2 regions of the Rhizobium anhuiense bv. trifolii genome follow, and region 2 is predicted to be linked to the other one. Evidence: predicted binding sites of a transcription regulator. Region 2 holds the regulator's gene; the other holds the start of a gene.
What was found. The regulator LexA, encoded in region 2, represses DNA repair genes until DNA is damaged. The targets are predictions, from matches to a motif close to TGTTCNNNNTGTGTTCNG.

Region 1 (15,462 bases), 340 kb from region 2:
ACGATGGCGTAGGCGGCGGCATGCGACTTGTTGAAGCCGTAATTGGCGAACTTCGCCAACAGTTCGAAGATATTGTCGGCCTGCGGCTTCGACACGCCGTTCTTGACGGCGCCGACGACGAAGCGCTCGCGCTGCTGGTCCATCTCGGCCTTGATCTTCTTGCCCATGGCGCGGCGCAGAAGGTCGGCTTCACCCAGCGAATAACCGGACAGGACCTGGGCGATCTGCATCACCTGCTCCTGGTAGACGATGACGCCTTGCGTTTCCTTGAGCAGGTGGTCGATCATCGGATGGATCGATTCCAGCTCTTCGTCACCGTGCTTGCGGGCATTGTAGGTCGGGATGTTCTCCATCGGGCCCGGACGATAGAGCGCCACCAGCGCGATGATGTCCTCGATGCAGTCCGGCTTCATGCCGATCAGCGCCTTGCGCATGCCGGCACTTTCCACCTGGAACACGCCGACCGTTTCACCGCGCGACAGCATCTCGTAGGTCTTCTTGTCGTCGAGAGGAATGGCCGCGAGATCGACCTTGATGCCGAGCTTGGCGACGAAATCGACAGCGACCTTCAGCACCGTCAGCGTCTTCAGACCGAGGAAGTCGAACTTGACCAGGCCGGCCTGCTCGACCCATTTCATGTTGAACTGGGTGACCGGCATATCGGAGCGCGGATCGCGATACATCGGCACCAGCTTGGAAAGCGGGCGGTCGCCGATGACGATGCCGGCGGCATGGGTCGAGGCGTGGCGGTAAAGTCCCTCGATCTTCTGGGCGATATCGAGCAGGCGCGCGACAACCGGTTCCTTAGCCGCCTCCTCCTGCAGCTTCGGCTCCTCTTCGATCGCTTTGGACAGCGGGGTCGGATTGGCCGGGTTGTTCGGCACCAGTTTGCAGATCTTGTCGACCTGGCCGTAAGGCATTTCCAGCACGCGGCCGACGTCGCGAAGGGCGGCGCGCGCCTGCAGCGAACCGAAGGTGATGATCTGCGCCACCTGCTCGCGGCCATACTTGGCCTGGACGTAGCGGATCACCTCTTCGCGGCGGTCCTGGCAGAAGTCGATGTCGAAGTCCGGCATCGAGACGCGTTCGGGATTGAGGAAGCGCTCGAAGAGCAGCGAAAAACGCAAGGGATCGACGTCGGTGATCGTCAAGGCATAGGCGACCAGCGAACCGGCGCCCGAGCCGCGGCCGGGACCGACGGGAATGTCATGCTGCTTGGCCCATTTGATGAAGTCGGCAACGATCAGGAAGTAGCCGGGAAACCGCATGCGTTCGATAACGCTGAGCTCGAAATCCAGCCGCTCGCGATAATCCTTCTCCTCGTAACCCGGCGACATGCCGAGCGTGGCCAGCCGCATGTCCAGCCCTTCGACCGCCTGGCGGCGCAGCTCGCTCGCCTCGGCGCGTTCGGCCTCCTCGGCATCGTCGGTCGCACCGGTGAAGCGCGGCAGGATCGGCTTTCTGGTCTTCAGCACGAAGGAGCAGCGCCTGGCGATCTCGATGGTATTTTCCAGCGCTTCCGGCAGGTCTGCGAAGAGCTTGGCCATCTCGGCCCGGCTCTTCAGATAGTGATCGGGCGTCAGGCGAAAGCGGCTGTCGTCGGAGACGATGGCGTTGTGCGCGACCGCCATCAGCGCATCATGGGCGTCGTAATCGTCGCGCGTCGGAAAGAAGGCCTCGTTGGTCGCAACCAGCGGCAGGTCGTGGGCATAGGCAAGCCCGACAATCTTCTGCTCGTGCCGCTTGTCGTAGGTGCCGTGGCGCTGCAGCTCGACATAGAGCCTGTCGCCGAAGAGACGCTTCAGCAAGAGCAGTCGGGCCTCCGCCTGGGCGGGATGTCCTTCCCTGATCGCCATGTCGACCGGGCCGGTCGGGGCGCCGGTCAATGCGATCAGCCCTTCCGTGCCGGCCTCTTCCAACCAGGAGGCTTTGATATGAACGGCCTGGTTGCTTTCGCCGCCGAGATAGGCCCGGCTGACGAGATCGACGAGCCGTTCGTAGCCGGCATCGGTCGCGGCGAGAAGAACGATCGACGGCAGCTTGACCAGGGCTTGCTGGCCGCCGCGCTTTTCCGTTTCCAACCCATCTCCCATGTCGATCGAGACCTGACAGCCGATGATCGGCTGCAGGCCCTCGTCCATCGCCTTCTGGGAGAATTCGAGGGCGACGAACAGATTGTTGGTGTCGGTGATCGCAATCGCCGGCTGGCTGTCGCCGGTCGCCTTGTAGAGGATCTTCTTCAGCGGCAGAGCGCCCTCGAGAAGCGAATAGGCGGAATGGACCCTCAGGTGGATGAAACCCGGCGTGCCGCCGGTCGCCTCACCCGTTGAACCCTTTGCCGTATCCGCCATGACATGCCTTCCCAATCACCCGAATGAATCGGACGCATTGTCGGCATAGAGGGCGATGATGTCCAGAAGAAGTCCCGCCTCCGGACCGCATGATTGCCATGCGGTCCCCTGAAAACTTTAGATCGCCATCACGATGAGCGAGAAGCTGGCAACGAACATTGCGATGGAGGTAAATGCTGCGATATCACGGATCATGTCAGTCATCGGGCTCTCCTTTACTCGTTATGTTTTCAATTTGTTCCATGTATGTTCCGTTGTCAACAGGAATCTTTTCCTTCTTTCTTGCGTGTGGAAAATCCCGGATGCGCGCGGCGAATCGCACGAACTGGCACTTGTTGTGATCTGGGGCCGCCATGCCCTTGCCCCGCCCCCACAGACCAGACATCGTGTTCGGGCGGCCGCCTTCCCCTCAAAGTGATGCGCTTACTCCACCAGAAGTTCTCTTTTTGTTCTTTACATGTCGCGACCTATTTGCCAGCATCGGGCCGAAGGGAGAACGACATGCTCGACATTGCGATGCTGAATGAATTCATCGTGGAGGCGAAGGCTGCGACCTATGTCGGGGGCGGCGTGCCGCGCGCGCCGTGCCGGCCGGGTTCCCACGATATCGGTTACGAACGCGGTGACTGGCGCTATCTCGACAGCTATTTCGGCGGCACCGATTTCGCCGGGCAGGAAGTGGTGTGGTTTGCCGGAGAGCCCGCCTGGGCGATGAATTATTTCGGCTGCGTCATTGCGCCTGAGCTCATCGACGGCACAGCAGCCGGAGCGGTGATCAAGGCTGCACTTTCGGCGATGTATCGAGAGGGCCGGTTTCTGGACGGCATGGAATTCGATCATCCGTTCGGCCGCTATATCGATAGCAGCGAAGGCGGCTGTGCGCGGTTCACCGGCCATGAATGCATCATGGTCGACGGCCAGAAGGCCTATGCGCTCGATTATCGCGGCGGGCTGGTCATCCCCTGAGCACAGCCTCAGAAATCAACGATCTTGCCGTCCGAGATCGTGACGCGCCGATCCATGCGGCGGGCAAGCTCGTGATTGTGGGTGGCGATCAGGGCGGCAAGGCCGGACTGGCGCACCAGCGCTTCCAGCGCGTCGAAGACGTAGCTTGCCGTTTCCGGGTCGAGATTGCCGGTCGGCTCATCGGCAAGAAGCAGGGTCGGCGCATTGGCGACGGCGCGGGCGATCGCAACGCGCTGCTGCTCGCCTCCGGAAAGCTCGCCCGGGCGGTGCGAACCACGATGGCCGATGCGCATATAATCGAGAAGCTGGGCGGCCCGCTCTCCGGCTTCCTTCCAGGAAAGCCCGGCGATCAGCTGCGGCATCATGATGTTTTCGAGCGCCGAGAATTCCGGCAGCAGGTGGTGGAACTGGTAGACGAACCCGATTTCGCTGCGGCGGATCGCGGTACGTTTATCGTCGCTCAGGCCGTCACAGGCATGGCCATTGATGTTGACTTCACCGCCGTCCGGATGCTCCAGGAGGCCGGCGACATGCAGCAGCGTCGATTTGCCGGTGCCGGAAGGGGCGACGAGAGCGACGATTTCGCCTTTCGATATCGAAAAATCTGCGCCCTTCAGGATCGGGAGCAGCGTATCGCCCTGCCCGTAATGGCGCTCGACGCCGGTAAGCTTGAGAACGACGTTGCGTTTCATGAAGGCGGCATTCCTTATTCGTAGCGCAGGGCCTGCACCGGATCGAGCTTTGAGGCACGCCAGGCGGGGAAAATGGTCGCAATGAAGGACAGCGTCAGCGCCATGACGACGATCGAGATCGTTTCGCTGAGATCCATTTCGGCCGGCAGCTGGCTGAGGAAATAGACCTGCGGATTGAAGAGTACGGTGCCTGATATCCAGGAGAAGAACTGGCGGACAGATTCGATGTTGACGCAGACGAGAACGCCGAGCAGAACGCCGGCAATAGTGCCGACGATGCCGATCGCTGCCCCGGTCATGAAGAAGATGCGCATGATCGCACCGGCGGTGGCGCCCATGGTGCGCAGAATGGCGATATCGCTGCCCTTGTCCTTCACCAGCATGATGAGGCCGGAAATGATATTCAGCGCCGCGACAAGCACGATCAGCGTCAAGATCATGAACATGACGTTGCGCTCGACCTGGAGTGCGGAGAAGAAGGTCTGGTTGCGCTGGCGCCAGTCGGTAATGGCGATCTGGCGGCCGGCCGCCTCCTCCACCTTGGGCCTGAGATCGTCGATATCGTCCGGATTGTCGACGAAGAGCTCGATCGACTGCACCAGCCCCTCGGCGTTGAAATAGAGCTGCGCTTCCTCGAGCGGCATGAAGATGATCGAGGAGTCATATTCCGACATGCCGATCTCGAAGAGGCCTGAGATCTTGTAGGACTTGATGCGCGGGCTGACGCCCATCGGCGTGATGTCACCATCTGGCGACGTCAGCGTAATGAGATCGCCGACGCGCAGACCGAGCTGGTCGGCCATGCGGGTGCCGATCAGCACACCGTCGCCGGAGGCATAGCCTACCATATCGCCGGATTTGATGTTGTCGGAGATCGTCTTGAGCTTGGTCAGGTCGTCGGCGCGGGCGCCGCGCACCAGCGCGCCGGTGCTGCCGCCGGCCTGGGCGGAAGCGAGCACCTGGCCCTCCACCAAGGGCAGCGCCATCTTGACGCCGGGTACGGCGGCGAGCTTGCCGCTGAGAGCGGGATAATCGGTGAAGGGGCCGTCGACCGGCTGGACGATCATGTGGCCGTTAATGCCGAGAATGCGCGAAACGAGCTCGGTGCGGAAGCCGTTCATAACGGCCATGACGATGATCAACGTCGCAACGCCCAGCATGATGCCGACGAAGGAGAAGCCGGCGATCACCGAGATGAAGGCCTCCTTGCGGCGGGCGCGCAGATAACGCCACGCCACGAGGCGTTCGAAGGTGGAAAATGGCTTGCCAGCCGGACCCAAGCCGGATTTTGAACTCCGGTCCACTGCTGCCTCTGCCATTTCGCCTCCGTTTCCTTAAGCCACGAACCGGTTGATCGCCGCTTCGATGGTCATCGTTTCGCGGGCGCCGGTCTTGCGGTCCTTCACTTCAACTTCGCCGTTGGCGACCGCGCGCGGGCCGGCGATGATCTGGACGGGCACGCCGATCAGGTCGGCGGTCGCGAATTTCGTGCCGGCCCGATCGTCGGTATCGTCGTAGAGCACATCCTTGCCGGCCTTGCTCAGCGCGGCATAGATCAGCTCGCAGGTATCGTCGCAGGCCTGATCGCCCGCCTTCATGTTGATCACCACGACATCGAAGGGCGCGACCGATGCCGGCCAGATGATTCCATTGTCGTCATGCGATGCTTCGATGATGGCGGGAACAAGGCGTGTCGGCCCGATACCGTAGGAACCCATGTGGACGAAGTGCTCCTTGCCGTCCGGTCCCTGCACTTTTGCGCCCATCGGCTCGGAATATCTGGTGCCGAAATAGAAGATGTGGCCGACCTCGATACCACGCGCCGAAAGCCGGTCGCCTTCGGGAACGGCGTTGAAAGCCGCCTCATCGTGCATTTCCGAGGTCGCCGCATAGAGCGAGGTCCACTTGTCGAAGATCGCCTGCAGGCCCTCGACGCTGTCGAAATCGATGTGTTCGCCGGGAATATCGAAGCCGACGAAGTCCTTGTGGCAAAAGACTTCGGATTCGCCGGTATCGGCGAGGATGATGAACTCATGGCTGAGATTGCCGCCGATCGGGCCGGTGTCGGCGCGCATCGGAATGGCGCGCAGGCCCAACCGATCGAAGGTTCTGAGATAGGCGGCGAACATCTTGTTGTAGGAATGCTCCGCCCCTTCGCGCGTCAGATCGAAGGAATAGGCGTCCTTCATCATGAATTCGCGCGAGCGCATGGTGCCGAAGCGCGGACGGATCTCGTCGCGGAATTTCAGCTGGATGTGATAGAGATTGAGCGGCAGGTCCTTGTAGGATTTGACGGAAGAGCGGAAAATATCCGTTACCATCTCCTCGTTGGTGGGGCCGTAAAGCATCGGCCGATCCTGGCGGTCCTTGATGCGCAGCATCTCCTTGCCGTAGGCGTCATAGCGGCCGCTTTCCTGCCAGAGTTCGGCCGATTGCAGCGTCGGCATCGACAGCTCGATGGCGCCCGCGCGGTTCTGCTCGTCGCGGATAATGGCGTTGACCTTGTCGAGCACGCGCTTGCCGAGCGGCAGCCAGGAATAGATGCCCTGCGACTGCTGACGGATCATGCCGGCGCGCAGCATCAGCCGGTGGGAGACGATTTCCGCCTCCTTGGGATTTTCCTTGAGGATGGGCATGAAAAAGCGGGACAGACGCATGGCGGATTCCGGAGCAGTTGAGATCCCGCAGCAAGCGGAATCGAAGGCAATTGTTGACGTGGGAGCGTTCATAGCCGCTTCGCGGCAGGAAGGAAACCCGCAACGGATGTTGGCAACCTCCCGGAAGCGCATGTTCGCACCCGCAAAATGAACGGGCCAGAAAAAGCGCGTGTTTATAAGGACTTGAACGAAAATCTTGTCAACAGAAAAATTTTGCTAGAGTGTAGCAAAAATGCAAAAAAAGCTGATGACAAAGCCCAATGTTTGAGCTAGCTTTAGCTCACAAAACAGGCAGGAAGGATAAATTCTTGCCGAATTCGCGGTCAAGTCTTGGGAGGATCAGATCTTAGGCGCGCTCGTCGCAGCCCCGGCAACGGTTACAGATCACGCGATACTTAAAACAAGGCTTCTAGCCTTGTTTTTTTTTGGCTTTTCGGCTTTTCACCTCATCCACGAAACCCGCAGCTTCCGTAGGGGATGAACCTCATTCCGTTACGTCAGCTCTGTGCCGCAACAGCATGACGCCGGTATGACGAAATTCGCTTTTCCATAGATTTGCATATGCTCAAAGTTTGAGCAAAAGCCACGCTTCAATAGAAGCTGGGACCGAGTTGCGGCAGGGCGTCGAAGCCCCAACCGAAATAGGTGTCGCAAACGTACCAGAGGCCGTAGATCACAGCCGAAATCAGCGTCGTCAGCGAAAAGACGAAAGCGGCGCGAAACCGGGCGGGCGCACTCGGAACGGTGCCGAGCACGACATCATTGTCTTCCGCCTGGGTGCGCAGGCCGATCGGCAGAACGGCGAAAAGCGTCATCCACCAGATGATGAAGTAGACGGCAAATCCCTGAAGAAAGATCTCGAGCATTATCGGTCCCGTTGATGTCGCGCTGATATCGCGTCCTTATACGGCGGAATGGCGACCAACTCAAAGCGAGCGAAGCGTTTAGTCGCCTTCGGGTCACTCTGCCGCAGCGGGGGTCAGGCCTGTTCAAGTTCGATCAGCGTGCCAAAGAAATCCTTGGGATGCAGAAAGAGCACCGGCTTGCCATGCGCGCCGGTCTTCGGCTTGATATCGCCGAGCACTCTGGCACCCGCCTCGACCAGCCGGTCACGGGCGAGAAGAATATCGTCCACTTCGTAGCAGATGTGGTGCATGCCGCCGGACGGGTTCTTTTCGAGGAAGGCTGCGATCGGCGAAGCTTCACCCAGCGGCTGCAACAATTCGACCTTGGTGTTCGGCAGTTCGACGAAGACGACGGTGACGCCGTGCTCCGGCAGAGCCTGCGGCTGCGATACCGCAGCCCCCAGCGTGTCGCGATAGGCGGCCGTCGCCACTGCCAGATCGGGAACGGCGATGGCGATATGGTTGACCCGGCCGAGCATGATCAGACCTTGGTGACGAAGGCGGTGACGACGGGCTTCTTACCCCAGGCGTGATTGGCGGCCGAGCGGATGGCGCGGCGCACGGCCTCCTGCAGCATGTCGATATCCTTGCGGCGGGCGCGCGGAATGCTTTCGATGGCGCTGACCGCCGCGTCGAACAGCGTATCTTCCATCTCCTCGCCCTCGTCGTCATAGACCGGCAGGCCGATCGACACGAGATCGGGATCGCCGACGATGTCATAGCGGGCGTCGAGCACGACGTTGACGGCGACATGGCCGACATAGGAGAGCTTCTTGCGCTCGCCGATGCCCATCTCGTCGAAATCGCCGATCAGCGTGCCGTCCTTATAGATGCGGCCATGCGGCGCTTCGCCAATCACCTCGACGGGACCGGGCGCCAGTCGCAGGATATCGCCGTTGCGCACGCGCGGCACGATCGCGATCCCGGATTGCTCGGCCAATTCCTTGTGCGCCGTCAGATGCGTCGCCTCGCCATGCACCGGCACGACGATCTTCGGCCGCGTCCACTCATACATCCGCTGCAACTCGTTGCGGCGGGGATGGCCGGACACATGGACCAGCGCCTCGGTATCGGTGATGATGTGCACGCCCTGCTCGACGAGGCCGTTCTTGATATCCTGGATCGCCTTCTCGTTACCGGGAATGGCGCGCGAGGAAAAGACGACGATATCGCCTGCCGCAAAGGCCACATTGCGCATCTCGTCGCGGGAGAGCTTGGCAAGGGCTGCCCGTGCCTCGCCCTGGCTGCCGGTCAGGATGACGACGACCTTGTCGCGCGGGATATAGCCGTATTCCTCCTCGGAGATGAAGGGCTTCACGCCTTCCATCAGGCCGATATCCTGGGCGACATCGACGACGCGCTTCAGCGAGCTGCCGAGCAGCAGCACTTCGCGGCCGGCCGCCTCGGCGGCCTCGGCAACGGTACGGATGCGCCCGACATTCGACGAGAAGGTGGTGATCGCCACCCTGCCCTCGGCATTCTCGATGATCTTGCGCAGGCTTTCGGACACATCCTTCTCGGAGGGCGAAACACCGTCGCGCAGCGCATTGGTGGAATCGCACATCAGCGCCAGCACGCCCTCGTCGCCGAGCTGGCGGAAACGTGTCTCGTCGGTCAGCGGCCCGAGCGAAGGCTCGTGGTCGATCTTCCAGTCGCCGGTATGGATGACATTGCCGACCGGCGTGCGGATCATGAGCGACATCGGTTCGGGGATCGAATGGTTGACGGCCACGCCTTCGATGCTGAAGGGGCCGACATTGATCGTATCGCCCGCCTTGAACGGCGTCACCGGCACTTCGCCGATCGTCGCCTTCTCGAAATTGCGCTTGGCTTCGAGCAGACCTGCAGTAAAGCCCGACGCAAAGACCGGCACATTGAGGCCGGGCCAGAGATCGGCCAGCGCGCCGTAATGGTCTTCATGCGCGTGGGTGATGATGATCGCCTTGAGGTTCTTGCGCTCGCTGGCAAGGAAGCGGATATCGGGCAGCACGAGGTCGACGCCCGGCAGGTCGGGGCCGGGAAAGGTGACGCCGCAATCGACCATGATCCACTGGCGGTGCTCGGGCGGGCCGTAGCCATAAAGAGCGAGATTCATGCCAATCTCGCCAACGCCGCCCAGAGGCAGGAATACCAGTTCGTCCTGTTTCGCCATAATTTTCGTTTGTTCCGCTATCCAAAAAACACATCACCGGCGGCAATGGGCACTATCCTGCCAGCGCCGGTATCGAGCATCAACAAGCCATTATCATCAATTCCGGCGAATTGTCCGGAAATCGATCGGTCCGGCAAATTCACCGTAATCTTTTCGCCGATGCCGCAGGCGATGGCGCGCCAGAGCGCCATGATCTCGCCGATGCCGCGGCCCTCGTCCCATAGATCAAGCACTTCAGCCATTGCGGCGAAGAGATGGGCGAAGAGTTCCTCCGGAGAGGCCGCACTTCCCTGCTGACGCAGGCAGGTGACGGGGTAGAGCGGATTATCCGGCATCACCGAGACATTGATGCCGATGCCGACAATCAGCGCGTAACGGCCGTCCGGCAGCCTCTCGCCTTCGACGAGGATGCCGCAGGTCTTCTTTCGGCCGATAAGAATATCGTTCGGCCATTTGACCTCGAGCGGCTCGGCGCCCGGAGGCAGTACCATGCGGATCGCCTGGTGTACGGCAACGGCAACGGCCAGCGGCAGGGAACTCAGGCGCTCCATCGGCGCCGGGTCGATCAGCAGAAGCGAAGCGTAGAGATTGCCGCGTTCGGAAACCCAGAGCCTGCCGCGGCGGCCGCGGCCGCCGGTCTGCCTTTCGGCGGTCACCCAGAGATTACCGCCGTCGCCCGCCCGGGCCCGGGCAAGGCATTCGCTGTTGGTGGACGATGTCTCCGACAGAGCCTCGTGCCTGAAATCGCCGAGCGATATCCGGCGCCGCCCGTCGGGAGCCATCAAAAGAGCGTCGCGGCGGCAAGCTCTGCCGCACCGCCGATCGGACCGCCGATGAGGACATAGACGGTGACGAACAGGCCAGAGAGACCGAAGACCAGACGCAGCGCACCGGAGACGCGGGCGAATTCGCCGGTCGCTTCATCGAACCACATCAGCTTGATGACCCGCAGATAGTAGTAAGCGCCGACGACCGAGGCGAGAACGCCGATGATGGCAAGCGCATAGAGCTTGGCTTCGATGGCGGCGACGAAGACGAAGTACTTGGCGAAGAAGCCGGCGAGCGGCGGGATGCCAGCGAGCGAGAACATCAGCGCCGTCAGCACCGCGGCCATGAACGGGTTCGTTGTGGAAAGGCCGGCGAGATCGTCGACATTCTCGACGACGGTGCCGTCCTTGCGGCGCATCGACATGATGATCGCGAAGGTGCCGAGCGTCATGACCATATAGATGACCATGTAAAGCATGACGCCGGTGACGCCGGTCTGATTGCCGGCGGCAAGGCCGACCAGCGCATAACCCATGTGACCGATCGAGGAATAGGCCATCAGTCGCTTGATGTTCTTCTGGCCGATGGCGGCAAACGAGCCGAGCAGCATCGAGGCGATCGAGATGAAGACGACGACCTGCTGCCAGTCCGCCAGAACCGGCTGGAAGGCCGTGATGACGATACGGGTCATCATCGCCATGGCGGCAACCTTGGGGGCTGCGGCAAGGAAGGCGGTCACCGGCGTCGGCGCGCCTTCATACACGTCGGGCGTCCACATGTGGAAGGGAACGGCCGAAATCTTGAAGGCGATGCCGGCGAGGATGAAGACCAGGCCGAAGATGAGGCCGAGCGAACGCGCACCCTCGACCGACAGCGCCTGGGCGATCTCGGAGAAGTGGGTGTGGCCGGTGAAGCCATAGACCAGCGACATGCCGTAGAGCAGCATGCCGGAGGACAGCGCGCCGAGGACGAAATATTTCAGCCCTGCTTCGGTCGACTTCAGGCTGTCACGGTTGATCGCGGCGACGACATAGAGCGCCAGCGACTGCAGTTCCAGCGCCAGATAGAGCGAGATCAGGTCGTTGGCCGAGATCATCAGCAGGATGCCGAGGGTCGCAAGCACCAGCAGGACCGGGAACTCGAATTTGTCGAGCTGGTTTTCGCGGGCGTGACCGATCGTCATGAACAGAGCCACCAGCGAACCGATCAGCGCCACCAGCTTCATGAAGCGGGAGAAGCCGTCGGCCATGTAGACGCCGCCATAAGCAAGGCCTTCTGCGGGCACGAAGAGCAGCCACAGGCCCGAGGCCAGGAGCAGGACGATGGCGAGGCCGGTGACGACAAGGCCCGACCGCTCGCCTGTGAAGACGCCGACCATCAACAGGACAAGGGCGCCGACCGCGAGGATGAGCTCCGGCGCGGAAAGATGCAGACTGAGGAGAATTGTTTCAGCGGTCATGTCCAATAAGTCCCGTCATCATTTCATAGACAGCGCAACATTCTGCGCTGCGTGCACGGCGGCCGTGTAGTTGTTGACCAGCAGATCCACCGAGGCGGCCGTCGCATCGAAGACCGGAGCCGGGTAAACGCCGAAGAAGATGGTCAGCGCGACCAGCGGGTAGAGGATCAGCTGCTCGCGCGGCGACAGATCGAGCAGCGCCTTCAGCTTTTCCTTCTCCAGAGCGCCGAAGATCACCCGGCGATATAGCCAGAGCGCGTAAGCGGCCGAGAGGATGACGCCGGTGGCGGCGAAGAGCGCGACCCAGGTGTTGACCCGGAAGACGCCCATCAGCGTCAGGAATTCGCCGATGAAGCCCGACGTGCCGGGAAGCCCGACATTGGCCATGGTGAAGACCATCATCGCGACGGCATATTTCGGCATGTTGCTGACGAGGCCGCCATAGGCGTTGATCTCGCGGGTGTGCGTGCGGTCGTAGACGACGCCGACGCAGAGGAAGAGCGCGCCGGAGACGATGCCGTGCGACAGCATCTGGAAGATCGAGCCCTGAACGCCCTGCATGTTGGCCGCAAAGATGCCCATGGTCACGTAGCCCATATGGGCCACGGAGGAATAGGCGATCAGCTTCTTGATGTCGTCCTGCATCATCGCCACCAGCGAGGTATAGATGATGGCAATCACCGACATGGCGAAGACGAGCGGCGCGAAATAATCGGAGGCGACCGGGAACATGCCGAGCGAGAAGCGGATAAGACCGTAGCCGCCGAGCTTCAGGAGCACGCCGGCCAGGATCACCGAGCCTGCCGTCGGTGCCTGAACGTGGGCATCGGGAAGCCAGGTATGGACCGGCCACATCGGCATCTTCACCGCGAAGGAGGCGAAGAAGGCAAGCCATAACCAGGTCTGCAGCGCCGGCGGGAACTTGTAGGCGAGCAGCGCGGTGATGTCGGTCGTGCCGGCCTGCCAATACATCGCCATGATGGCGAGCAGCATCAGCACCGAGCCGAGCAGCGTATAGAGGAAGAACTTGTAGCTCGCATAGACGCGGTCCTTGCCGCCCCACACGCCGATGATCAGGAACATCGGAATGAGGCCCGCTTCGAAGAAGACGTAGAACAGCACGATATCGAGCGAGACGAAGACGCCGACCATCATCGTTTCCAGGATGAGGAAGGCGATCATATATTCCTTCAGGCGCTTCTCGATCGAGAGCCAGCTCGCCAGCACGCAGAAGGGCATGAGGAAGGTCGACAGGATGACGAACAGCATCGAGATGCCGTCGACGCCGACGTGGTAGCCGATGCCGGTGCCGAGCCAGTTATGCTTCTCGACCATCTGGAAGCCCGGATTAGCATTGTCGAAGCCGGTCCAGATCAAGAGCGAGACGACGAAGGTGAAGACGGTGGTGATGAGCGAGATCCACAGCACGTTCTTCCGGCCGGTTTCGCTCTCGCCGTTCATCAATAGCAGGAGCACCACGCCGACGAGCGGCAGGAAGGTGACCGTTGAAAGAATAGGCCAATCGGTCATCAGAAGGAACTCCCGAGCATCATCCAGGTAACGAGCGCCGCAATGCCGATCAGCATGGCGAAGGCGTAGTGATAGAGGTAACCGGTCTGCAGGCGGACGACGCGGTCGGTGACGGCGACGACGCGGGCGGCGACGCCGTTCGGGCCGTAGGTGTCGATGACGCCGACATCACCCTTCTTCCACAGGAAGCGGCCGAGCGCCTTGGCGGTGCGGACGAAGAGGAAGTCGTAGAGCTCGTCGAAATACCACTTGTTCAACAGGAACTGGTAGAGCACGCGATGCTGCTGCGCCAGGATGCGCGGCGTCTGCGGCGAGCGGATATACATGTACCAAGCCGTGACGAAGCCGAGCACCATGGCGATGAACGGGCTCAAAGCCACGAGCGCCGGCACATGGTGGAACTCTTCGACCAGTTCGTTCTCAGCGCCAGTAAAGAGCGCGCCCTTCCAGAACTCGGCATATTCCTCGCCATAGAACCGGCCTTCGAAGATCACGCCCGCAAGCACCGCGCCGAGCGCGAGGATATAGAGCGGCACCAGCATGACCTGCGGCGATTCGTGAACGTGGTGCATGACCTCGTGCGAAGCGCGCGGCTTGCCGAAGAAGGTCATGAAGATCAGGCGCCAGGAATAGAAGCTAGTGAACAGAGCCGCGATGACCAGCAGCGAGAAGGCAAAGCCCGCGACCGGCGAATGCGATGCATAGGTCGCCTCGATGATCACGTCCTTGGAGAAGAAGCCGGCAAGACCGAACGGCGTGAAGGGAATGCCGACACCGGTGATCGCCAGCGTGCCGATGATCATGAGGCCGGCTGTAACTTTGATGTGCGGCCACAGGCCACCCATGTAGCGCATGTCCTGCTCGCCATCGACGGCGTGGATGACCGAGCCGGCGCAGAGGAAGAGCAGCGCCTTGAAGAAGGCATGGGTGAAGAGATGGAAGATCGCCGCGCCATAGGCCCCTACCCCGAGCGCCACGAACATGTAGCCGAGCTGCGAGCAGGTGGAATAGGCGATGACGCGCTTGATGTCGTTCTGCACCAGGCCGACGGTGGCCGCGAAGAAGGCGGTGATCGCGCCGATCACGGTGACGACGACGAGCGCATCCGGCGACAGTTCGAACAGCGGCGACATGCGGGCGACGAGGAAGACGCCGGCGGTGACCATGGTGGCGGCATGGATGAGGGCCGAGACCGGAGTCGGGCCTTCCATGGCATCAGGCAGCCAGGTGTGCAGCAGGAACTGCGCCGACTTGCCCATCGCGCCCATGAACAGCAGCAGGCAGATGCCGGTCAGCGCATGCGCCTTGTCGAGCTGCATGCCGAAGAGGTTGAGGATCACCTCGCCCGCCTCGCCGCCGCCTTCATGCGGGGCGAAGTTCGAGGCATTGGCGAAGATCGTGTCGAAATTGATCGAGCCGAACAGCACGAAGACGCCGGCAATGCCAAGCACGAAGCCGAAGTCGCCGACGCGGTTGACGATGAAGGCCTTCATCGCCGCAGCGGTTGCCGACGGCTTCTTGAACCAGAAGCCGATCAGCAGATAGGAGGCGAGACCGACGCCTTCCCAGCCGAAGAACATCTGGGCAAGGTTGTCGGCGGTCACCAGCATCAGCATGGCGAAGGTGAAGAGCGAGAGATAGGCAAAGAAGCGCGGGCGATGGGGATCGGTGTGCATGTAACCGATCGAATAGACATGCACCAGCGTCGAGACCGTGTTGACGACGATCAGCATGACCGAGGTCAGCGTATCCACGCGCAGCGACCAGGAGACGTCGATGCCGCCGGACTGGATCCAGCGCAGCACCTCGACCTTGATCGGGCCGCCTTCGGCGTGGCCCATGCCGACCGTGAAGAAGACGATCCAGGACAGGATGGCGGCGATGATCATCAGGCCGCTGGTGACATATTCCGAAGCCTTGGCGCCGATGGCGCGGCCGAAGAGGCCGGCGACGATCGCACCGATCAAGGGAAGAAAGACGAT
Region 2 (15,462 bases):
GACCGTGGCGTGGATGATCTGCACAACCAGCGCGTTCTCGATGCCCAGCGAAATGCCGAGCGCGCTGAACAGATAACCGCCGACGAAGGCGCCGATGATGCCGCTCAGCAGGCATCTTATCAACCCGCCGCCGCCGACGACCAGACTTGCGAGGAAGCCTGCAACCAGGCCGATCAGCAGAAATACCAGCAACGCCTGCGTCTCCATAGACATGATGATTTCCTTTCGTTTTTTCCACCCCGTGATACAGGGCGGATTGGGAAATTATCAAGCATTCAATACACGGCCGTAGGCATCGAGCACCGCTTCCTTCATCGTTTCCGACACGGTGGGATGCGGGAAGATCGTGTGCATCAGCTCTTCCTCGGTTGTTTCGAGGTTCATCGCGACGACGAAGCCCTGGATGAGCTCGGTGACTTCAGCGCCAACCATATGGGCGCCGAGCAGTTCGCCGGTCTTCTTATCGAAGATCACCTTCACCATGCCCTGGTCTTCGCCAAGCGCGATCGCCTTGCCGTTTGCCGCAAAGGAGAAGCGACCGACGCGGATGTCACGGCCCAGCTCCTTGGCTTTGGCTTCGGTGAGGCCGACGGAGGCGACCTGCGGATTGCAATAGGTGCAGCCCGGGACCTTGCCCTTGTCTGTGGGATGAACGTTCGGCAAGCCGGCGATCTTTTCGACGCAGACGACGCCCTCATGCTCTGCCTTGTGCGCCAGCATCGGCGGGCCGGCGACATCGCCGATCGCATAGATGCCGGCGACATTGGTCTTGCCGTAACCGTCGACGACGACGCAGCCGCGGTCGGTCTTCACACCAAGCGCCTCGAGGCCAAGATTTTCGATGTTGCCCTGAACGCCGACGGCCGAAATCAGCCGGTCGGCAGTGATCTGCTGCACTTTGCCATCGGCCGTCTCGACATGCGCGGTGACGCTGCCGGCGCCCTTCTCGACCTTCGAAACCTTGGCGCTGGTGAAGATCTTGAGGCCACGCTTTTCAAGCTGCTTGCGGGCAATCGCGGTGATTTCGGCATCTTCGACCGGCATGATGGTCGGCATGACTTCGACGACCGTCACGTCGACGCCCATCGAGCGATAGAAGCTTGCGAATTCGATGCCGATCGCGCCCGAGCCCATGACGATCAGCGACTTCGGCAGCGCATCCGGCTTCAGCGCCTCGAAATAGGTCCAGATCAGCTTGCCGTCCGGCTCGATGCCAGGCAGCGCGCGCGGGCGGGCGCCGGTGGCGATGATGATGTGCTTGGCGGTATAGGTGCCCTCGCCCTTGACGTTCTTCGGCAGCGGGTGCTGCGGCTCGACGACGGCCTTCGACGACTTGCCGACGACGATCTCGCCGGGCTTGGAAAGCTTTCCTTCGCCCCAGATGATGTCGATCTTGTTCTTCTTCATCAGGAAGCCGACGCCCGCGTTGAGACGGGCAGAGACGGCGCGCGAGCGGCCAACGACGGCCTTGGCATCCGGCTTGACCGTGCCCTCGAGAACGAGACCGTAATCCTTGAAGTGATTTGCATGATCGAGGACTTCGGCCGAGCGCAGCAGCGCCTTTGTGGGTATGCAGCCCCAGTTCAAGCAGATGCCGCCCATATGCTCGCGCTCGACGATCGCGGTCTTGAGGCCAAGCTGGCTGGCGCGAATAGCGGCGACATAGCCGCCGGGACCCGAACCGATGATGATGACGTCGTAGGATTCAGCCATGTGTTTCCTGCCTTTGTTACGCTGCGCTGCGGGTCATGAGCACCCACGCGTGTCTCTTGCTGTTATCGAAGAGCGGCACGGCATCGGCACGCGCAGCCTCCAAGAATCCGTTTCTTCCATAAAGCGACAAAGCCGCTTCGTTATCACTTGCGGTAATGAGACTGACGGAGCGGCGATCGGCCCTTTCGATCTGATCCTCCAGCAATCTGCGTCCGATGCCGATGCCGCGCAGGTGGCGATAGACGCCGAGACTGCCGATGAACCAGCTACCCACAACCGTTTTCTGCAAGGCGAGCATCGGCTCGGTCGCCGGAACTGTCGCCTCGATCTTATCTATGCCTTCCTCCAGCGCGTGGCCGATCGCCACGCCTGCGACCTCGCCATAGGCCTCGGCGATGACGGCATCCCGCCAGCCGCCGACAGCCTCTTCCTCGCTCATCTTCAGCCGGCCCCGCTCCAGCGGCGTGTCACTCATGCCGGTCGCCACATCGGCGAACCAGAGCCAGGAGGCAAAACCGCGCGAGGCGATATCCGCCAGAATCGCCAGCTCCGAAGCATCCCGCCGTGAGGCCTGCCGGAGGGCGATGAAGGAGGTCATGGTCAGATCCCCAGCATCATCCGCACGATCGATTCCAGCCCGCGTCCGAGCGCACGCGTATTGTCCGCATCAAGGTGAATGCCATCGATCGGCGTGGTCTTGGCGACGGAGTTGCCGTCGAAGAAGCCGCAGCCGAGTTCGTCGGCAAGATCACGATAAAGCGTTGCGAGCTTGGCCGATTCCTCGATGCCGCCGGGAAAGGATGCGGCGAAGGGCACATTGCCCGTCGCGCAGATCGCCGGCGGCGCCACGATCAAGATCTCCGGCCCATCGAATTCGAAGGGCCAGGCATGATTGCGGATGAGCCGCACGAGACGGCTGATGCCCTGGCAGGCGGCAAAGGCGGACCCCGCCACGACCGGCTTCATGTCGTTGGTGCCGAGCAGAAGGATGACGAGGTCGAGCGGTGCATGCGTCTGCAGGATCGTCGGCAGGATGCGCGCACCGTTGCGGTCACAATCGGCGAGGTGGTCGTCGAAAGCGGTCGTGCGCCCATTCAGGCCTTCGGCGATGACGCGGGCCTCGCTGCCGAGCGCTGCCTGAAGCACGCTCGGCCAGCGATTCTTGTACTCATGACGGCCGATCGTCTCGGCGTCATAACCCCAGGTCAGCGAGTCACCATAGCAAAGAACGGTCTTGGTCATTTCCGCCTCCGCGCTGCTATCAGACAAGCATGCCCATCGGGTTTTCGATGTAGCCCTTGAAGGCCTGGAGCAGCTCGGCGCCGAGTGCACCATCGACGCAGCGATGGTCGGTCGACAGCGTGACCGACATCACGGTGGCGATCGCCATTTCGCCCTTCCTGACGACGACCCGCTGTTCGCCTGCGCCGACCGCGAGGATCGTCGCATGCGGCGGGTTGACGACGGCTGCGAAGTTCTTCACGCCCATCATGCCCATGTTCGAGACCGAGCTGGTGCCGCCCTGATATTCCTCAGGCTTCAGCTTGCGGTCCTTGGCCCGCTTGCCGAGATCGCGCATCTCGTTGGAGATCGTCGACAGGGTCTTTTCCTCGGCCTTGCGGATGATCGGCGTGATCAGGCCGCCGGGGATCGAGACGGCGACGCCGACATCGGCATGCTTGTGCTTGACCATGTTGCTGTCGGTCCAGGAGACATTGGCATCCGGAACGTCGCGCAGCGCCAGCGCCATGGCCTTGATGACCATGTCGTTGACCGAGAGCTTGTAGGCCGGAGCATTGTCCTTGCGCGGCGCCGCATCGTTCAGCTGGGCGCGCAGCGCCAGCAGCGCATCGAGCTCGCAATCGACGCTGACGTAGAAATGCGGGATCGTCTGCTTGGATTCGACCAGGCGCCTGGCGATCGTCTTGCGCATGCCGTCATGCGGCACGAGCTCGTAGGAGCCAGGTTGGAAGAGCTTGAGCACGGCTTCCTCAGAGGCGCCCTTCGGTGCGGCAGCGGCCGGAGCCGGCGCAGCAGCCTGCGGGGCGGCAGCGGGTGCAGGCGCAGCAGCAGCCTTGGCGCCACCGCCGGCAACAGCCGCCTCAATGTCGCTCTTGACGACGCGGCCATGCGGGCCGGAGCCTGCGACTGCCGAAAGATCGATGCCGGCTTCCTTGGCCAGACGGCGGGCGAGCGGCGACGAGAAGGTGCGGTTGCCATCAGCCGAAACCGATGCGGGTGCAGCGGCAGGTGCCGGTGCTGCAGCCGGAGCGGTTTGGGCCGGAGCCGGTGCAGCCTCGGCCTTCGGCGCAGGCGCGGCTTCAGCCTTGGGCGCCGGAGCGGCAGAACCCGCACCGTTTGCGGCAGCGGCGACATCCTCGCCATCGGCGGCGAGAACCGCAATCAGTGCATTGACCTTGACGCCTTCGGTGCCGGCGGCAACGACGAGCTTGGCGACCGTGCCTTCATCGACGGCTTCGACTTCCATCGTCGCCTTGTCGGTCTCGATCTCGGCGATCACATCGCCTGATTTGACCTTGTCGCCTTCCTTGACCAGCCATTTGGAAAGATTGCCTTCCTCCATGGTCGGAGAGAGGGCGGGCATCGTGATATTGATCGGCATCGAGCTGCCCTCCCCTTATTTGTAGCAAACAGCCTTCACCGCATCGACGACTTCGCCGACGTTCGGAAGTGCGAGCTTTTCGAGATTGGCGGCGTAGGGCATCGGAACGTCCTTGCCCGCAATCGTCAGGATCGGCGCATCGAGATAATCGAAGGCCTGCTGCATGACGCGGGTGGCGATTTCGGTGCCGACCGACGATTGCGGATAACCTTCCTCGACGGTGACCAGACGGCCGGTCTTCTTCACCGATTCGATAACGGTCGGCAGGTCCATCGGGCGAATGGTGCGAAGGTCGATCAGTTCGACGTCGATGCCGATCTTTTCGAGTTCGGCCGCCGCCTTGGTCGCATAAGTCATGCCGATGCCGAAGGAGACCACCGTGACGTCCTTGCCCGGGCGATGGATGCGGGCCTTGCCGATCGGCAGGACGAAATTGTCGAGCTTCGGCACATCGAAGTGCTGACCGTAGAGAATTTCGTTCTCGAGGAAGATCACCGGATTCGGATCGCGGATCGCAGCCTTCAGCAGGCCCTTGGCGTCGGATGCCGTGTAAGGCATGACGACCTTCAGGCCGGGGATTGCGGAGTACCAGGCAGCATAGTCCTGGCTGTGCTGGGCGCCGACGCGAGCTGCGGCACCGTTCGGGCCGCGGAAGACGATCGGAGCGCCCATCTGGCCGCCGGACATATAGAGCGTCTTGGCGGCGGAGTTGATGATGTGGTCGATCGCCTGCATGGCGAAGTTGAAGGTCATGAATTCGACGATCGGGCGAAGGCCAGCCATGGCAGCGCCGACGCCGACGCCGGCAAAGCCGTGCTCGGTGATCGGCGTATCGATGACGCGGCGGGGGCCGAATTCCTGCAGCAGGCCCTGCGTGACCTTGTAGGCGCCCTGATATTCGGCAACTTCTTCGCCCATGACGAAGACGTCTTCATTGGCGCGCATTTCCTCGGCCATGGCGTCGCGGAGCGCTTCGCGCACGGTCGTCGACACCATTTCGGTGCCGGCAGGAATTTCGGGGTCATTCGGAACGACGGCCTTCGGCTCGGCCGGAAGCGGCGCGGAGGCCGAACCGGTTTCGGTCGGCTTCTCTTCCTGGGCAACGGCAGGCGCGGCTGCTGCGGCCGGCTTGGCGGCGGAGAGATCGGCGGCGGATTCGCCATCCTGCAGCAGCACGGCGATCTTGGTGTTGACCTTGACACCTTCGGTGCCGGCATCGACGAGCAGCTTGCCGATGACACCTTCATCGACGGCTTCGACTTCCATCGTCGCCTTGTCGGTTTCGATTTCGGCGATCACGTCGCCTGAGGTGACCTTGTCACCTTCCTGCTTCAGCCATTTGGACAGCGTGCCTTCTTCCATCGTCGGAGAGAGGGCGGGCATGAGGATATCGATAGGCATGGGTTCCCTCCCCCGATTAGAGCAGAATGTCGGTGTAGAGCTCGGATGCATCCGGCTCCGGATCGGCCTGGGCGAAGTCGGCGCTGTCGGCGACGATGTCGCGGACATCCTTGTCGATCGCCTTCAGATCGTCTTCGGAGGCCCAGCCCTTTTCGATGAGGCGCGCCTTGACCTGTTCGATCGGGTCATGCTCGGAGCGCATCTTCTGCACTTCGTCCTTGGAGCGATACTTCGCCGGATCGGACATGGAGTGACCGCGATAACGATAGGTCAGCATTTCGAGAATGATCGGGCCCTTGCCGGAGCGGCAATGTTCGAGCGCCTCGTCGGCCGCCGCCTTGACGGCGCGAACGTCCATGCCATCGACCTGAATGCCGGGGATGCCGAAGCCGGAGCCGCGCAGCGAATAGTTCGACTGCGCCGTGGCGCGGGCGGTCGAGGTGCCCATGGCGTAACGGTTGTTCTCGACGATATAGACGATCGGCAGTTTCCAGAGAGCCGCCATGTTGAAGCTCTCGTAAACCTGGCCCTGGTTGGCAGCGCCGTCGCCGAAATAGGCGATCGAGACATTGCCGTTGCCGCGGTAGCTGTTTGCGAAAGCCAGACCGGTTCCGAGCGAGACCTGGGCCCCGACGATGCCGTGACCGCCGTAGAAATGCTTCTCTTTCGAGAACATGTGCATCGAGCCGCCCTTCCCGTGGGAATAGCCGCTGCGGCGCCCGGTCAGTTCCGCCATGACGCCACGCGCTTCCATGCCGGTCGCCAGCATATGGCCGTGGTCGCGATAGGCGGTGATGACCTGGTCGCCTTCCTTCTGCGCCATCTGCATGCCGACGACGACAGCTTCCTGACCGATGTAGAGGTGGCAAAAGCCGCCGATGAAGCCCATGCCGTAAAGCTGACCGGCCTTCTCCTCGAAGCGGCGGATCAGCAGCATTTCGCGATAGGCCTTGAGCTCCTCATCGCGATCGAAGTCGGCTACCGGGCCTCCATTCGATGCTTTGGCTGCGGGTTTTGCTGCAGTTTTGCGGCTGGAAACGGTCGCGGTCTTTCGCGGCGCCATTCAACCCTCCCTATGGGTTTGTCGGTTCTTGGTGGCGCGTACCATAGGGAAGAAATATGACCACAGCAATGCCATAATTGCATGGCTCGTATTCGGCGCTAAATCGTTGATAAAACGCCTGAAATTCCAATTAACCTGTTTCCGGTTAATTGGAATAATGGTTGAATATGACGATCTCGTCCGCGCGCGACACATTGAGCTGATAGCGCGCTTTTTCGTCCAGCATGTCCTTGTCGAGCGAGCCGTCACTGAGCAGCGCGACCTGATTTTCCAGATGTTCGCGCTTCGTCTTCAAGACTGCAAGCTCTTTTTCACGCGCGACACGCTGGTGCTCGAACGCTTCCGTCGCGCGCAGGCCGTAATCGCCGTGAATGCAGTGATAACCGAAATAGGAAAGGAAGGCGACCGTCATGGCCGGAATGACGAAGCGGCCGAGCTTTCTCTTCTTATGATGCTTTGTCCACATACACGCATGCTCTTGAACGCATTACCAATTCGCTCAATCTACAGCGCAGAGATTAACCGTTCGTTGACTCTAAAAAAGAGCAACAAAAAACCCGCGCCGGAGAGGCGCGGGTCGAACCGTTGAAAATCAGATGCGATCAGCCGCGAATGATCGAGCGGCCGGCATACTGGGCCTGAGGACCGAGGCCTTCTTCGATACGGATCAGCTGGTTGTACTTGGCAAGACGGTCGGAACGCGACAGCGAGCCGGTCTTGATCTGACCGCAGTTGGTGGCGACCGCGAGATCGGCGATGGTCGAATCTTCCGTTTCGCCGGAGCGGTGAGACATGACGGCGGTATAGGCTGCCTTGTGCGCCGTGTTGACGGCGTCGAGGGTTTCGGTCAGCGAGCCGATCTGGTTGACCTTGACGAGGATCGAGTTGGCGACACCCATGCGGATGCCATCGCGAAGGCGGGCAGAGTTGGTGACGAAGAGATCGTCGCCGACGAGCTGGGTCTTCTTGCCGGTCAGGTCGGTCAGCGTCTTCCAGCCATCCCAGTCGTCCTCAGCCATGCCGTCCTCGATCGAGATGATCGGGTACTTGGCGGCGAGTTCGGCCAGATATTCGGCCATGGCGCCCGATTCGAGCGTGCGGCCTTCCCCTTCGAGAACATATTTGCCGTCCTTGAAGAATTCCGTCGAGGCGCAATCGAGGCCGAGGTAGATGTCCTCACCCGGCTTGTAGCCGGCTTTTTCGACCGACTTGACGATGAAGTCGAGGGCTTCGGAAGCGCTCTTCAGGCCCGGTGCGAAACCGCCTTCGTCGCCGACATTGGTGTTGTGGCCCTGTGCGGCAAGTTCCTTGCGGAGCGTATGGAAGACTTCCGAACCCATGCGCACGGCTTCGGCGATCGTATCGGCGCCGACCGGCAGGATCATGAATTCCTGGAAATCGATCGGGTTGTCGGCATGGGCGCCGCCGTTGATGATGTTCATCATCGGCACCGGCAGCAGGCTGGCGGAAGCGCCGCCGACATAACGGTAGAGCGGCAGGCCGGAGGCCTGGGCGGCAGCCTTGGCGACGGCGAGCGACACGCCGAGGATGGCGTTGGCGCCGAGGCGCGACTTGTTCGGCGTGCCGTCCAGCTCGATCATGATGTTGTCGATCTGGATCTGGTTTTCGGCGTCGATGCCGCCGATCGCATCGAAGATCTCGGTGTTGGCGGCATCGACCGCCTTCTGGACGCCCTTGCCGAGGTAGCGCTTGCCGCCGTCGCGCAGTTCGACCGCCTCATGCGCGCCCGTCGAGGCGCCCGAGGGAACAGCCGCGCGGCCCATGCTGCCGTCTTCGAGATAGACATCGACTTCGACGGTGGGATTGCCACGGCTATCGAGAATCTCGCGGGCGATGATATCGGTGATTGCAGTCATGGGTTCTTCCTGCTCAGTGGGTGATAAGTCGTTCGAAACCTGTCTTAATCGAAGGCGAGCAAATTACAATGCCGCAATTGCCAGCCTTCGAACCAGCGTTCCGATGTGGACGAAAGCGCGTCGCGATCTCTAACATTCGCATGGTCCGCGCTTTGCTCTTTGGTTTTGCGCGACATGCTTATAGCGCGATCATGTCAGACTGTTGAACGTCAAGCTGGGTAATCAGGCCTTGGCGACCGCATCGAAGGCAAGCAGCTTTTCGAGGAGCCGCGGCATGTCCTTGAGATAGACCATGTTCGGTCCGTCGGAAGGCGCATTGTCGGGGTCCTGATGGGTTTCGAGGAAGACGCCGGCAATGCCGGTCGCCACCGCTGCGCGCGCCAGCGTTTCAACGAATTCCCGCTGGCCGCCCGAGGAATCGCCCTGCCCGCCCGGCTGCGCCACGGAATGGGTGGCGTCGAAAACAACGGGAGCACCCATCGACGCCATGATCGGCAGCGAACGCATGTCGGAAACCAGCGTGTTGTAGCCAAACGAGGCGCCGCGCTCGCACAGCAGCACGTTCGGATTGCCGCTGGCGTTAAGCTTCTTCAGGACGTTTTTCATATCCCAGGGAGCGAGGAACTGGCCCTTCTTGACATTGACGACGCGGCCGGTATTGGCGGCGGCGATGAGAAGATCGGTCTGGCGGCAAAGGAAGGCCGGGATCTGCAGGACATCGACGGTCTTTGCCACCTCGGCGCATTGTTCGGCGGTATGAACGTCGGTCAGGACGGGAAAGCCGAATTCCTTCTTGAGGTCGGCAAAGATCTCCATGCCCTTTTCAATGCCGATGCCGCGTTCGGCCGAAAGCGAAGTGCGGTTTGCCTTGTCGAAGGAGCTCTTGTAGACGAGGCCGATGCCGAGCTTTCCGCAAAGCTCCTTCAGCGTGCCGGCCACCATGAAGGCGTGGTCGCGGCTCTCCATCTGGCAAGGGCCGGCAATCAGCGACAGGCGGCCGGTGTTGGAAAAGGTGACCTGGCCCTGGCCCTCGCCGATCTTGACTTGGGAATTCGTATCTGTGCTCATCGTGTTTCCTCGAAGGCGAAAAGCGTGCCCTGCCCGGGCGCGGGCTTCACCAGAATGCGATTGTTCTTGCGCGTATATGTCACCCCGTTAGCAGCCAAATGCGCTTCTGTCACGGCAAGATCGGCGACAGCGAAGAGAATCGCCCGGCCGCGCAGGCCGCGGTCGGCGGATGGGACAGCGACCTCGAAATAGGCCTCCAAACCCTCCGGCGTCATCAGGCTGATTTTCACATTCGACGCCGCGATCGTGACGCCGAAACCGGTTTTCTCGACTGCCGATTGCGCGCTGGCAAGACTGACGAAGGCGGCGAAGGCAGCCGCATCGGGCGCGCAAAGCACCACCTCGGCAATGCCGGTGACGCCATTGGCATGCGCCTCCAGCGCGCTGCGGTCGGCCGGCAGCGGATTGACGCGCTCGACGGTGAAGAGAAAGAGATCGGGCGCGCGCAGGTCGCCGGCAAAGGCCAGCCTGAAGCCGGCAATGCTCTCAGAACCATCCGGCATCGTCATCGGCCGGCTGAACGCCAGCATCTCGCCGGCGCTCGCTCCGTCGCCGACGAAATTCCGATGATCGATATCGGCATCCTCGCTGCCGAAGGCCACCGCCGAAAGCCCTTCCTCGCCGCAGCGGAATCGGAAGGCGCGGTTGCGGGCGGTGAAGACATTGCCTTGCCGCGCCGATGCTTCACTTTCCCTAACGCTCGCAATCCCGAGCGGCTCCAGATAGGTCTTATCGGCAAAAAAGACGCAGGCATTCTCCGTTCCGAAGGGATGACGCGCATCGGCGGCAACGGTAAAGCCCAGCTTGCCGAGCCTCTCGCGCGCCAGATCGATATTGACGACCGGCAGCACGACATGATCCAGCGGGCGTGGTTTGGCGGAATGCTCGTTCATGATATCCCCTCTCCTGACACGGCAGAGATGTGCGACAGTGCCGCCCAAGGCAAGACTTGTCGGCCAATCCGGCAAATGAAAATAAAAATCTCAACGAGTTGGCGCCAAGTTTTACGGAAATTTAGCTACTTGCGGAACACATATGGAACATATAGTGTCTGTTCTGGATTTGTTTCAATCACGAGGTCACAACGTCGATGCTCACGCGCAAACAACAGGAGCTTCTCCTCTTCATTCATGAGCGCATGAAGGAATCCGGCGTTCCGCCGTCTTTCGACGAAATGAAGGACGCCCTGGATCTCGCTTCGAAGTCCGGGATTCACCGGCTGATTACGGCGCTCGAGGAGCGTGGCTTCATTCGCCGCCTACCGAACCGGGCCCGCGCACTCGAGGTCATCAAGCTTCCGGAGGCCTATAGCCCCAGCATCCAGCCCCGGCGCGGCTTTTCGCCGAGCGTCATTGAGGGCAGCCTGGGCAAGCCCCAGCCGGTCGCCACTCCCGCTCCTGCAAAACCCGTCGCCGACAATGGCAACTCAGTCTCCGTGCCGGTCATGGGCCGCATCGCCGCCGGCGTTCCGATCTCGGCAATCCAGAACAACACCCACGACATCGTCGTTCCGGCCGATATGCTCGGCTCCGGTGAACACTACGCGCTGGAGGTCAAGGGTGATTCGATGATCGACGCCGGCATTTTCGACGGCGACACCGTGATCATCCGCAATGGCAGCACCGCAAGCCCTGGCGACATCGTCGTTGCTCTCGTCGACGACGAAGAAGCGACACTCAAACGCTTCCGCCGCAAGGGCGCCTCGATCGCGCTGGAAGCGGCCAACCCGGCTTACGAGACCCGGATCTTCGGGCCAGACCGCGTCAAGGTGCAGGGCAAACTCGTCGGCCTTATTCGCCGCTATCACTAACACCCTGGCCGGTTTCGACAAAGCTGTTGCTGCGCCAGTCATAGGCGCGATGGCGGATCCATGGCCGCCACAGATCATCGAATGCGGTTGTGACCTCCATGCCGGCCTCCGCGAAGCGCAGCTCGACGGAACCGGTCCGGCGCAACGTCTCGCCGGTGAAGAGCGTCGCGCCTGAGCGGCAGCTGTTGAAACGCAGGCGGACCGACGTTACCACGATATCGGCCGCATCGCAGGCCGGAGCGAGATAGGCGGCATTGTCGATGACGGCGACCACATGACCGTTGCCAAGCCTTGATATGCACCAGGCCTTCTTGACGCAGGAAAAGCGGTTTGCGTCACCGCCGGCTGCAGCCGCCCGCATCGCCGCCCTCGCTTCGTTCTGCTGATCGCGGGAGAGCTTGACGCGGCGGTCCTCTCCCGCTGGCGGGACAGCAGGACCATCCAGCATCTTCGGCGGGTCATGCGCCGGCAGGACCAGCGCGCGCTGCCATTGGTCGAAGATGAAATCCGGCGGGTTTTCACGGTTGGAGGCCATTGCCGCCGCCTCGACGACCGCGACGAGACTGCCATCTTCCGAAATCACCAGATCCGGCGGCCGGGGAACCGGCAGAAGCAGCAGGATGAGCGTTGCGGCTGACATGATCGACGTGCCCATATGGCGCAGCCGAGTGCGGAGCAGCGTCAGCAGCAGGAAGCCTGCCACGGCGACCGCGAAATACCAGGCGGGCAAGCGGCCGATGCCGATGTCGCCACCCCAGCCGGACACGGTCTTGGCGACGGCGATCACCAGATCGAGGCCGAATCCGACAATCTTCCAAGGCAAAACGTCCAGACCGAAAGGCATGAGCAGCATCGCCAGCAACCCGGCCGGCATGATGATGAAGGAGATGATCGGCATCGTCGCGAGGTTTGCCGGCAGGCCGTAGGCGGTCAGGCGATGAAAATGCTCGATCGAAAACAGTGCGGTGGAGAAACCGCCGATCAGCGAGGTCAGGAAGACACCGCCGAAGAACCCCGCAACCGCGACGAAAGGCCTGACGATCGGCAGCTTCAGGAAGGCATTCTCGCGGACGCGCCGATCCTTCCACAGCTGATAGCCCGACACGAGCGCCAAGGTTGCGGCAAAGGACATCTGGAAGCTCGGACCCAGGACCTCGGACGGCGAAATGGCGAGGATGACGAGCGCGGAGAGAGCGACATTGCGCAGGCTGATCGACGGCCGGTCGAAGAAGACGGCAATCAGCATGATGGCCATCATGATGAACGCGCGCTCGGCCGAGACCGCGAAGCCGGAGATCAGGAAATAGGCCGTGACGGCGATGAGCGCGCCGGCGGCGGCGATCTTCTTCGTCGGATAGGCCTGGGCGACGCCGGGAAAGAGGCTGAGCAGCATCCGGAAGCCGACGAAGAAGATGCCGGCCGACAGCGCCATGTTGAGGCCGGAGATGGCGATGATATGCGCCAGACCGGACTGGCGCAGCGCCTCCGTGGTCGCATTCGAGATGGCGCGCCGTTCGTCCGTCACCAGAGCAGCGGCAAAAGCGCCGGTGTCGCCGGGCAGAATCGATCGGATGCGGTCGCCGATGCCGCTGCGCAGCCGGTAAAGCCATTCGAGCAGGGCTTCCGCCGTCGATCTGGCAGCCTGCGGGCCCGCCTGCAAATCGACTTTCGTCGGCGCGCCGTAGAAGAAACCATTGGCGCCGATGCCATCGAAATAGGCCCCGAAAGAGAAGTCGTTGAGCTCTGGAAGTGCTGGGCCTGACGGCGGTGTCAGCCGAGCCCTGCCGGTGATGATGTCACCGATCTCGAAAGGCGCGTCGGCGCCGCGGGCGATCGCGGTTATCCGTTCCGGCGGCCGCTTCACCTGCGGCGCCTCGGTGCCGGTGACGGCCAGAATGTAGCGCCACCGGCCGCGACCATCGCCTTCGCGCCGTTCGACACGGCCGGTCACCGTCGTCGTCACGGCGGAGTCGAGGATCACGGTCGAAGCCCGCCAGCTTTCGAACTCCGCCGAGACCATGCCACCGGCCACAAGTGCAAGCGCCAGCAGGACGGTCCGCAATGCCGCCCGCATACGGCTGGCGATCAGAACCGCGGTCGTCAGCACCAACAGGCAGAGCAGCGGTGCAATGACCGGAAAATCCGATGCTCCAAGAAACCAGAAGGCTGATCCGGCGCCGAGGAAGACCGGCGAGAATAGCAGCAGGCGGCCATGATCCGCCTCCTCGCCCAGCATGCGCCTGCCGGCACGCAGCGATTGCGAGGCCAAAGCCGGCAGGCGATGGCGCAACGGTGTCGCCGACTGCGTCCTTGCCGGCCGCGACACCACGGCAGGGGGAGAAAAACCGGAGGTATCGGCAAGGCCGGCGCCTGCTTCCGGCCGCAATTCGACTGTCGTCAATTCCTGCATCCGCCGCCCAAGCTCACCCGCCAAGGCGGCCAGAATGCAACCTCCCATCAAATCCGGCAAGAATAATCGATTGAAATATGAGGGAAAATCGCGAGTGCCAAAAGACCAGTCGAATCATCAGCTTCCGATATGCACGCGGCTCATCGCTGCAGTGCCTAAAAGGTGATACCGCAATGCACAAAATGCCGTCACGGTAACTTGGCATTAGCTTCGCGATCATATAGCTATCGGTGAGGACGCTTAACCCCTATGGCGCTTTTAAGGCGCCACCGCCATTTCGGAGGATCAGCATGACGGATCAAAGCGCTACAATAAAAATCGGTGACAAATCTGTCGACCTTGCCGTCAAAAGCGGCACGATCGGCCCGAGCGTCATCGATATCGGTGCCCTCTACAAGAACACGGCTTCCTTCACGTACGATCCGGGTTTTACCTCGACCGCATCCTGTGAATCGAAAATCACCTACATCGACGGCGACGAAGGTGTTCTGCTGCATCGCGGCTATCCGATCGAGCAGCTCGCCGAGCATGGCGACTTCCTGGAAGTCTGCTACCTGCTTCTCTACGGCGAACTGCCGACCACCGCGCAGAAGAAGGATTTCGATTATCGCGTCACGCACCACACCATGGTGCATGAGCAGATGAGCCGCTTCTTCACCGGCTTCCGCCGCGATGCACATCCGATGGCCGTCATGTGCGGCTGCGTCGGCGCGCTGTCGGCCTTCTATCACGACTCCACGGACATCACCGATCCGCACCAGCGCATGGTCGCCAGCCTGCGCATGATCGCCAAGATGCCGACGCTCGCCGCCATGGCCTACAAATACCATATCGGCCAGCCCTTCGTTTATCCGAAGAACGACCTCGACTATGCGTCGAACTTCCTGCGCATGTGCTTTGCCGTGCCTTGCGAGGAATATGTGGTCAATCCGGTGCTTGCCCGCGCCATGGACCGCATCTTCATCCTGCATGCCGATCACGAGCAGAACGCCTCGACCTCGACCGTCCGTCTCGCCGGTTCGTCGGGCGCCAACCCGTTCGCCTGCATCGCGGCCGGCATCGCCTGCCTCTGGGGGCCTGCACATGGCGGCGCCAACGAAGCAGCGCTGAACATGCTGAACGAAATCGGCACAGTCGACCACATCCCGGAATATATCGCCCGCGCCAAGGACAAGAACGACCCGTTCCGCCTGATGGGCTTCGGCCACCGCGTCTACAAGAACTATGATCCGCGCGCCAAGATCATGCAGAAGACGACGCATGAAGTGCTGGGCGAACTCGGCATCAAGGACGATCCGTTGCTCGAAGTGGCGATGGAGCTGGAGCGCATCGCGCTCACCGACGAATATTTCATCGAGAAGAAGCTCTATCCGAATATCGACTTCTATTCCGGCATCACGCTGAAGGCGCTCGGCTTCCCCACGACCATGTTCACCGTGCTCTTCGCGCTCGCCCGCACCGTCGGCTGGATCGCGCAGTGGAACGAGATGATCGAGG

Region 1: the regulator LexA is predicted to act here: its motif matches at 2,588-2,605, upstream of NE851_RS18420 (DUF5680 domain-containing protein).

What each region holds. Positions count from the first base shown of each region.
Region 1 covers NZ_CP098803.1:1,973,786-1,989,247, reverse strand. The annotation lists gene dnaE (DNA polymerase III subunit alpha) at 1-2,351, opposite strand, end outside; gene NE851_RS18420 (DUF5680 domain-containing protein) at 2,853-3,317, shown strand; gene NE851_RS18415 (ABC transporter ATP-binding protein) at 3,326-4,009, opposite strand; gene NE851_RS18410 (lipoprotein-releasing ABC transporter permease subunit) at 4,024-5,328, opposite strand; gene proS (proline--tRNA ligase) at 5,344-6,666, opposite strand; gene NE851_RS18400 (DUF1467 family protein) at 7,257-7,532, opposite strand; gene mce (methylmalonyl-CoA epimerase) at 7,646-8,050, opposite strand; gene NE851_RS18390 (ribonuclease J) at 8,053-9,723, opposite strand; gene NE851_RS18385 (biotin--[acetyl-CoA-carboxylase] ligase) at 9,741-10,505, opposite strand; gene nuoN (NADH-quinone oxidoreductase subunit NuoN) at 10,505-11,950, opposite strand; gene NE851_RS18375 (NADH-quinone oxidoreductase subunit M) at 11,969-13,480, opposite strand; gene nuoL (NADH-quinone oxidoreductase subunit L) at 13,480-15,462, opposite strand, start outside.
Region 2 covers NZ_CP098803.1:2,316,889-2,332,350, reverse strand. The annotation lists gene NE851_RS20225 (GlsB/YeaQ/YmgE family stress response membrane protein) at 1-213, opposite strand, end outside; gene lpdA (dihydrolipoyl dehydrogenase) at 268-1,713, opposite strand; gene NE851_RS20215 (GNAT family N-acetyltransferase) at 1,730-2,311, opposite strand; gene NE851_RS20210 (SGNH/GDSL hydrolase family protein) at 2,314-2,955, opposite strand; gene NE851_RS20205 (pyruvate dehydrogenase complex dihydrolipoamide acetyltransferase) at 2,975-4,336, opposite strand; gene NE851_RS20200 (pyruvate dehydrogenase complex E1 component subunit beta) at 4,352-5,737, opposite strand; gene pdhA (pyruvate dehydrogenase (acetyl-transferring) E1 component subunit alpha) at 5,754-6,800, opposite strand; gene NE851_RS20190 (FtsB family cell division protein) at 6,946-7,266, opposite strand; gene eno (phosphopyruvate hydratase) at 7,403-8,677, opposite strand; gene kdsA (3-deoxy-8-phosphooctulonate synthase) at 8,900-9,745, opposite strand; gene NE851_RS20175 (VOC family protein) at 9,742-10,638, opposite strand; gene lexA (transcriptional repressor LexA) at 10,836-11,555, shown strand; gene NE851_RS20165 (ComEC/Rec2 family competence protein) at 11,536-13,965, opposite strand; gene gltA (citrate synthase) at 14,256-15,462, shown strand, end outside.